DNA from 2 places in the Pseudomonas sp. LBUM1652 genome. Region 1 is predicted to be linked to the other one. Evidence: predicted binding sites of a transcription regulator. Region 1 holds the regulator's gene; the other holds the start of a gene.

Evidence for each region. Region 1 encodes sigma-54, which starts transcription at its own class of promoters, with help from an activator protein. Its sites were predicted from a motif close to ANTGGCATNNANNTTGCTNT; they were not measured.
Region 2: a site for sigma-54 is predicted at 1,348-1,367, ahead of ACA069_RS09480 (circularly permuted type 2 ATP-grasp protein). Genes of this name have one in related genera too.

What each region holds. Positions count from the first base shown of each region.
Region 1 covers NZ_CP166804.1:1,003,788-1,007,200, reverse strand. The annotation lists gene lptA (lipopolysaccharide transport periplasmic protein LptA) at 1-215, shown strand, start outside; gene lptB (LPS export ABC transporter ATP-binding protein) at 215-940, shown strand; gene ACA069_RS04405 (RNA polymerase factor sigma-54) at 1,128-2,621, shown strand; gene hpf (ribosome hibernation-promoting factor, HPF/YfiA family) at 2,695-3,003, shown strand; gene ptsN (PTS IIA-like nitrogen regulatory protein PtsN) at 3,015-3,413, shown strand, end outside.
Region 2 covers NZ_CP166804.1:2,078,523-2,081,935, forward strand. The annotation lists gene ACA069_RS09470 (hypothetical protein) at 128-361, shown strand; gene ACA069_RS09475 (ribonuclease E inhibitor RraB) at 574-921, shown strand; gene ACA069_RS09480 (circularly permuted type 2 ATP-grasp protein) at 1,400-2,809, shown strand; gene ACA069_RS09485 (alpha-E domain-containing protein) at 2,822-3,413, shown strand, end outside.

The DNA of each region.
Region 1 (3,413 bases):
AGTACCACGCTGCGCAAAATCGCGTCGTGCTGATCGATAAAGCCAAGGTTGTCGACAAGGACAACAACACCACCCAAGGCGAGAAAATCGTCTACGACACCGTGAAGAAACTGGCCAGCGCCGGCCGCGCTACCGGCAGCAAAGTCACCGAAGCGCGTCCGCGCATCGACATGGTGATCCAGCCGAAGAAGAAAACCGAAGAGAAAACCCAGTAATGGCAACTCTGAAAGCTCAGCACCTGGCCAAGGCCTATAAAAGCCGCCAGGTCGTGCGTGACGTCAGCCTGTCGATCGACAGTGGCCAGATCGTCGGCCTGCTCGGCCCCAACGGTGCCGGCAAGACCACGTGCTTCTACATGATCGTCGGCTTGGTACAGGCCGATCAAGGCCGTGTGCTGATCGATGATCTGGACGTCAGCCACCAGCCGATGCACGGTCGCGCCAAGGCGGGTATCGGCTATCTGCCGCAAGAAGCGTCGATCTTCCGCAAACTGTCGGTGGCCGACAACATCATGGCCATCCTCGAGACCCGTCAGGAACTCGACAAGGCCGGCCGTCGCAAGGAGCTGGAAAGCCTGCTGCAGGAATTCCACATCAGCCACATTCGCGACAACCTCGGCATGAGCCTGTCCGGTGGTGAACGCCGACGGGTGGAAATCGCCCGCGCCCTGGCGACAGCACCGAAATTCATCCTGCTCGACGAACCGTTCGCCGGTGTCGACCCGATCTCGGTCGGCGACATCAAGCAGATCATCCATCATCTCAAGGCCAAGGGCATCGGTGTTCTGATCACCGACCACAACGTCCGTGAGACGCTGGACATCTGCGAAACCGCCTACATCGTCAACGACGGTCAGTTGATTGCCGAAGGCGATGCAGAAACCATCCTGGCCAACGATCTGGTCAAGGAAGTGTATCTGGGCCATGAATTCCGCCTGTAAGCCTGTTAGTGCCGAGTGAGCCGCCCGGGCGCTGTATCGATTCAAGCAGAATTTAATACGCTTTAATTGTTACAGCGCTCTAGGCAAACACTTCAGTTTCAGGCATATAATTTGCTTAAGTTTGGCGCTCCGGCGCCCTGTAGTGGATGGCGCATAGCGCCGGCGAATAAGGTGTTAAGCCCCTGCCATGAAACCATCGCTAGTCTTGAGAATGGGCCAGCAGCTGACGATGACACCGCAGCTGCAACAGGCTATCCGCCTGCTCCAATTGTCGACCCTGGATCTGCAACAGGAAATCCAGGAGGCCCTGGAATCCAATCCGATGCTCGAACGCCAGGAAGAAGGCGACGACTTCGACAACTCCGATCCTCTGGCCGACAACGCTGAACAGAAGCCCAACACCGAGATCCAGGAACCCTCCTATCAGGAAACCGCCCCGACGGTGGATAACCTAGAGGAAGGCGACTGGAGCGAACGCATCCCCAACGAGCTTCCGGTCGATACGGCCTGGGAAGACGTCTACCAGACTAGCGCCAGCAGCCTGCCCAGCAGCGACGATGACGAGTGGGACTTCACCACCCGTACCTCCGCCGGCGAAAGCCTGCAAAGCCACCTTCTGTGGCAACTTAACCTCGCGCCGATGTCCGACACCGATCGACTGATCGCCGTCACCCTGATCGATTGCATCAACAATCAGGGTTATCTGGACGAAACCCTCGAAGAGATCCTCGAAGCGTTCGATCCAGAACTGGACATCGAGCTGGACGAAATCGAAGCCGTTCTGCACCGCATCCAGCAATTCGAGCCTGCCGGCATCGGCGCCCGCAATCTTGGCGAATGCCTGCTGCTGCAACTACGCCAGTTGCCGGCCAAGACGCCTTGGCTGGCCGAAGCGAAACGTCTGGTCACCGATTATATCGACCTGCTGGGCAGCCGCGATTACAGCCAGTTGATGCGGCGCATGAAGCTCAAGGAAGATGAGTTGCGTCAGGTCATCGAGCTGGTGCAGAGCCTCAACCCGCGCCCGGGCTCGCAGATCGAATCGACTGAAGCCGAGTACGTCGTACCGGACGTCATCGTGCGCAAGGACAACGAGCGCTGGCTGGTCGAGCTGAATCAGGAGTCGGTGCCTCGCCTACGGGTCAACGCCCAGTACGCCGGCTTCGTGCGACGCGCCGATACCAGCGCCGACAACACCTTCATGCGCAATCAGTTGCAGGAAGCGCGCTGGTTCATCAAGAGCCTGCAAAGCCGCAACGAAACCCTGATGAAAGTTGCCACCCAGATCGTTGAGCATCAGCGCGGGTTTCTGGAATACGGCGATGAAGCCATGAAGCCGCTGGTCCTGCATGACATCGCTGAAGCGGTCGGCATGCACGAGTCGACGATTTCCCGGGTGACCACGCAAAAATTCATGCATACACCGCGCGGTATCTATGAATTGAAATACTTTTTTTCCAGCCACGTCAGCACCTCCGAAGGCGGTGAATGCTCGTCCACGGCGATCCGCGCGATCATCAAAAAACTGGTTGCCGCGGAAAATCAGAAAAAGCCGTTGAGTGACAGCAAGATCGCTGGTTTACTGGAGGCACAAGGCATTCAGGTGGCTCGCCGCACCGTCGCCAAGTACCGCGAGTCCCTAGGGATCGCGCCTTCGAGCGAACGCAAGCGGTTGATGTAAGCCACGTTACAGCGTTCCAGTGGCAGGCTTTTCGGCCTGCCGCTTTATGCACTGGCAACGAAGGAGAAGCTGTATGCAAGTCAACATCAGTGGACACCAACTGGAAGTGACCGAACCTCTGCGCACCTACATCAACGAGAAACTCGAACGATTGGAGCGCCATTTCGACAAGATTACCAACGTGCAAGTCACGATGTGTGTCGAAAAGCTGAAGCAGAAAATCGAAGCCACCTTGCATATTCCCGGCAGTGAAGTGGTCGCCAACGCGGAACATACCGATATGTACGCCGCGATCGACGCCCTGACCGACAAGCTGGATAAACAACTCAAAAAGCATAAGGAAAAGACCCAGAGCCTGCTCCAGGGCGCGACCGGTCGATAACCCCCCACTCCATGATCCGACTTGAAAGTATCCTGACCCCCGGCCGTTCCCTCGTGAACGTGCCGGGCGGCAGTAAAAAGAAAGCCCTCGAACAGATTGCCAATCTGATCGCCCGCGAAGTGCCGGCTCTGGAGATGCAAGATGTCTTCGAGGCCCTGATCGCTCGTGAGAAACTCGGCTCCACCGGTTTCGGCAACGGCATCGCCATTCCTCACTGCCGCCTCAAGGGTTGCCAATCGCCTATCAGCGCCTTGATGCACCTTGAAGCCCCAATCGATTTCGACGCCATCGACGGTGCTCCGGTTGACCTGCTGTTCGTATTGCTGGTGCCTGAAGCTGCGACCGATGCGCATCTGGAATTGCTGCGTCAGATCGCCAGCATGCTTGATCGTAAGGACGTTCGCGAAAAA
Region 2 (3,413 bases), 1.1 Mb from region 1:
TCACGCAACTCCTACAGCGGATGTAACTTTTTTCATGTTCGCTCGCAGCAATCCTTTTGAACGATCAATCCGGCCAAAAGTCGAGATAGGTGTAAGCCCATTTGCGGGTTTGATCGAGGAGGCACCGATGCAAAAGTGGAAAGTCACTTTCGTGGACGATCATGGTGAAATTGTCGATGAGGTCTTCGAGCGTGCGGAATGCCCAAGCGACGATGAAGCTGCTCGACTGATCAAGGAACGGCTCCTGCCTGTCGCCGCGGAACTGGATCTGAACGATCTGGAAGGGCGCACTGCCGATGCAGGCGTCAAAAGCCTGAAAACCCAGAACAGCATCGAAATCCGCAGTATCACTCCCATCTGAAATTCTTCTTGTCACTTGAAGCACCAGGCCTTGGCAGCAGCTCTATCTTGGGGCTACTCTGCAAGCGAGATCAGCGAACGGATCGCTAAGGTCTGGTCTTGTCAGCTACATGCTTGTTTCCCGCGCGCAACCACGTTGCCGTAGTACTTTGGCCAGTAAGGCCCGGGGCGGGAATACGGAAAGTCTATCCATCTATCCGAGGGGGACGATTCATGAGCACAGCCTATCAAGAAGACATCAGCAGCAATGTACTGCGCCGCATGAAAGAAGGCGGTTTCGATTTTTCCCGATTCCATCCCATCGAGTTTTACGCCATTTTCCCGGACGAGGAGCGGGCGCGCAGGGCGGCAGGCAAGTTTCGCGGTGAATCCATCAATGCCCAGGTCAGCGCGCGCGACGACGGCGCGTGGTCTCTGGAATTGAGCAAAGTGATGTACGCGACCTATGACGATATCGGCGATTTCGAGCAGGGCTTTTCGGCGGTGGTCGAGCCCTTGGGTGGCATCATCGAAGGCTGGGGCGTCAAGCAGGAGGTGCGTAACCGCCACCGTTTGAACTGATCTCTGGTAATCAACGCAAGCAACGGCTGACCTTCGGGTTGGCCGTTGTCGTTTTTGGCTCGCTTGAATTCCCGTGGCAAAACCCTGAAACAAGAATCCGAGGCAAAAAAAAGCCACCGGAGAGGGTGGCTAAAAGGGAAGACCGATAAGGAGAGGAAACCGGTCAGGGTTAAGGCTTTGAGGGCCGCAAAGGCAGTCCGGATCGATTGGGCTGAAGGCTTCATCGGGGGAAGTTTTTTCAGCGGATGCGCGGATTATCCGCAGCCAGCCGCGAGCAGTGAAATCAACTCTGACTATGCTGGTGATAGGCGACAGCACTGCGTCGCAATGAGGCGGGGGCAATCAGGTTGGGGCATTTGTCGCACAGGAATGGTGCGGCGTCTGTGGCGTGATTATCCAACCGATTGAAATCAAAGCGTTTATGCCGATGGCACGGGCCTTGCGATGGTCTGGATGTCCGGGTGACAAGGAGTACGGCATGATCCGCACCTATTTTGATGAGATGTACGATGCCGGCGGCCAGGTCCGCCCGCATTACCGGGAGTTTGCCCGGTGGTTGGCTGACACGCCTGACGAGCTGTTGGCCCAGCGGCGCCGCGAGGCCGATCTGCTGTTCCATCGTGCCGGCATCACGTTCACGCTCTACGGGGACGAGCAGGGCACAGAGCGCCTGATTCCTTTCGACACCATTCCGCGCAGCATTCCCGCCAGTGAGTGGCGGATTGTCGAGCGCGGCTGCATCCAGCGGGTCAAGGCGTTGAACATGTTCCTCGCCGACCTCTATCACGAGCAGCGCATCATCAAGGCCGGGATTATTCCCGCCGAACAGGTGCTGGCCAACGAGCAGTATCAGTTGGCGATGCAAGGGCTGGATCTGCACCGGGATATCTATTCGCACATCTCCGGCGTCGATCTGGTGCGCGACGGCGACGGCACCTATTACGTGCTCGAAGACAACCTGCGCACACCGAGCGGCGTGAGCTACATGCTTGAAGACCGCAAGATGATGATGCGTCTGTTCCCGGAGTTGTTTTCCGCCCAGCGTATCGCGCCTATCGATCATTATCCGAACCTGCTGCTCGACACGCTGAAAAGCTCAAGCCCGATTGACGATCCGAGCGTGGTGGTACTGACGCCGGGACGCTTCAACAGTGCGTTCTTCGAGCACGCCTTTCTGGCTCGAGAAATGGGCGTCGAACTGGTGGAAGGTGCGGATCTGTTTGTGCGCGATGACAAGGTCTTCATGCGCACCACCGATGGCCCGAAAGCGGTGGACGTGATCTACCGCCGCCTCGACGACGCGTTCCTCGATCCGCTGGCGTTCAATCCGGATTCGATGCTTGGCGTACCGGGCCTGCTGTCGTCCTATCGCTCCGGCAATGTGGTGCTGGCCAACGCCATCGGCACGGGCGTGGCGGATGACAAATCGGTGTATCCGTTTGTCACCGACATGATCCGTTTCTACCTCGATGAAGAACCGATTCTTAAGAACGTACCGACCTGGCAGTGTCGTAATCCGTCTGAACTTTCCCATGTGCTGGCCAATCTTCCGGATCTGGTGGTCAAGGAAACCCAGGGTTCCGGTGGTTACGGGATGCTGGTGGGGCCTGCTGCGACAACCGCGGAAATCGATTCCTTCCGCGAGCGCATCAAGGCCAAGCCCCACGCGTACATCGCGCAACCGACGCTGTCGCTGTCGACCTGCCCGACCTTTGTCGAAAACGGCATTGCGCCGCGCCATATCGACTTGCGGCCATTTGTTTTGTCCGGTCGCGAAACCCGGGTTGTGCCCGGTGGTTTGACCCGTGTCGCCCTGCGCGAAGGCTCCCTGGTGGTGAATTCTTCCCAGGGTGGCGGAACCAAGGACACCTGGGTGGTCGAGGATTGAAGGAAGCTTGCCATGTTAAGTAGAACTGCCTCGGATCTGTATTGGATGTCGCGTTACCTGGAGCGGGCGGAAAACCTCGCACGGATGCTCGACATCAGTTATTCGCTGTCGCTGATGCCGCAAGACGGTCGCGGTGACGGTTTGCACGAACTGGCCATGCCGCTGCTGATTACCGGCACCCTGGATGATTACCTCGAGCGTCACGGTGCTTTGCATGCCGAACGCCTGCTGCATTTCTTCGCCCTCGATGCCGCCAATCCGGCGAGCATCTATAGCTGCCTCGGCGCGGCGCGGGCCAGCGCGCACGCGGTGCGCGGGCGCATCACCGCCGACATGTGGGAAAACATCAACGCAACGTGGCTGGAAATTCGCGGGATCGCCGAACAGGGCTTGAGCCGCTATGGCATGAGCCGCTTCTGTGAATGGATCAAGGAGCGTTCGCACCTGTTTCGTGGCGCGTCCTACGGCACGATCATGCGTAACGATGCGTTTCGCTTTATTCGCCTGGGGACGTTCATCGAGCGCGCCGACAACACGTTGCGACTGCTCGACGCGCGTTACGAGATGGCTGGCGATCAGGCCGAAGCCGTCAGTGACGGGACGG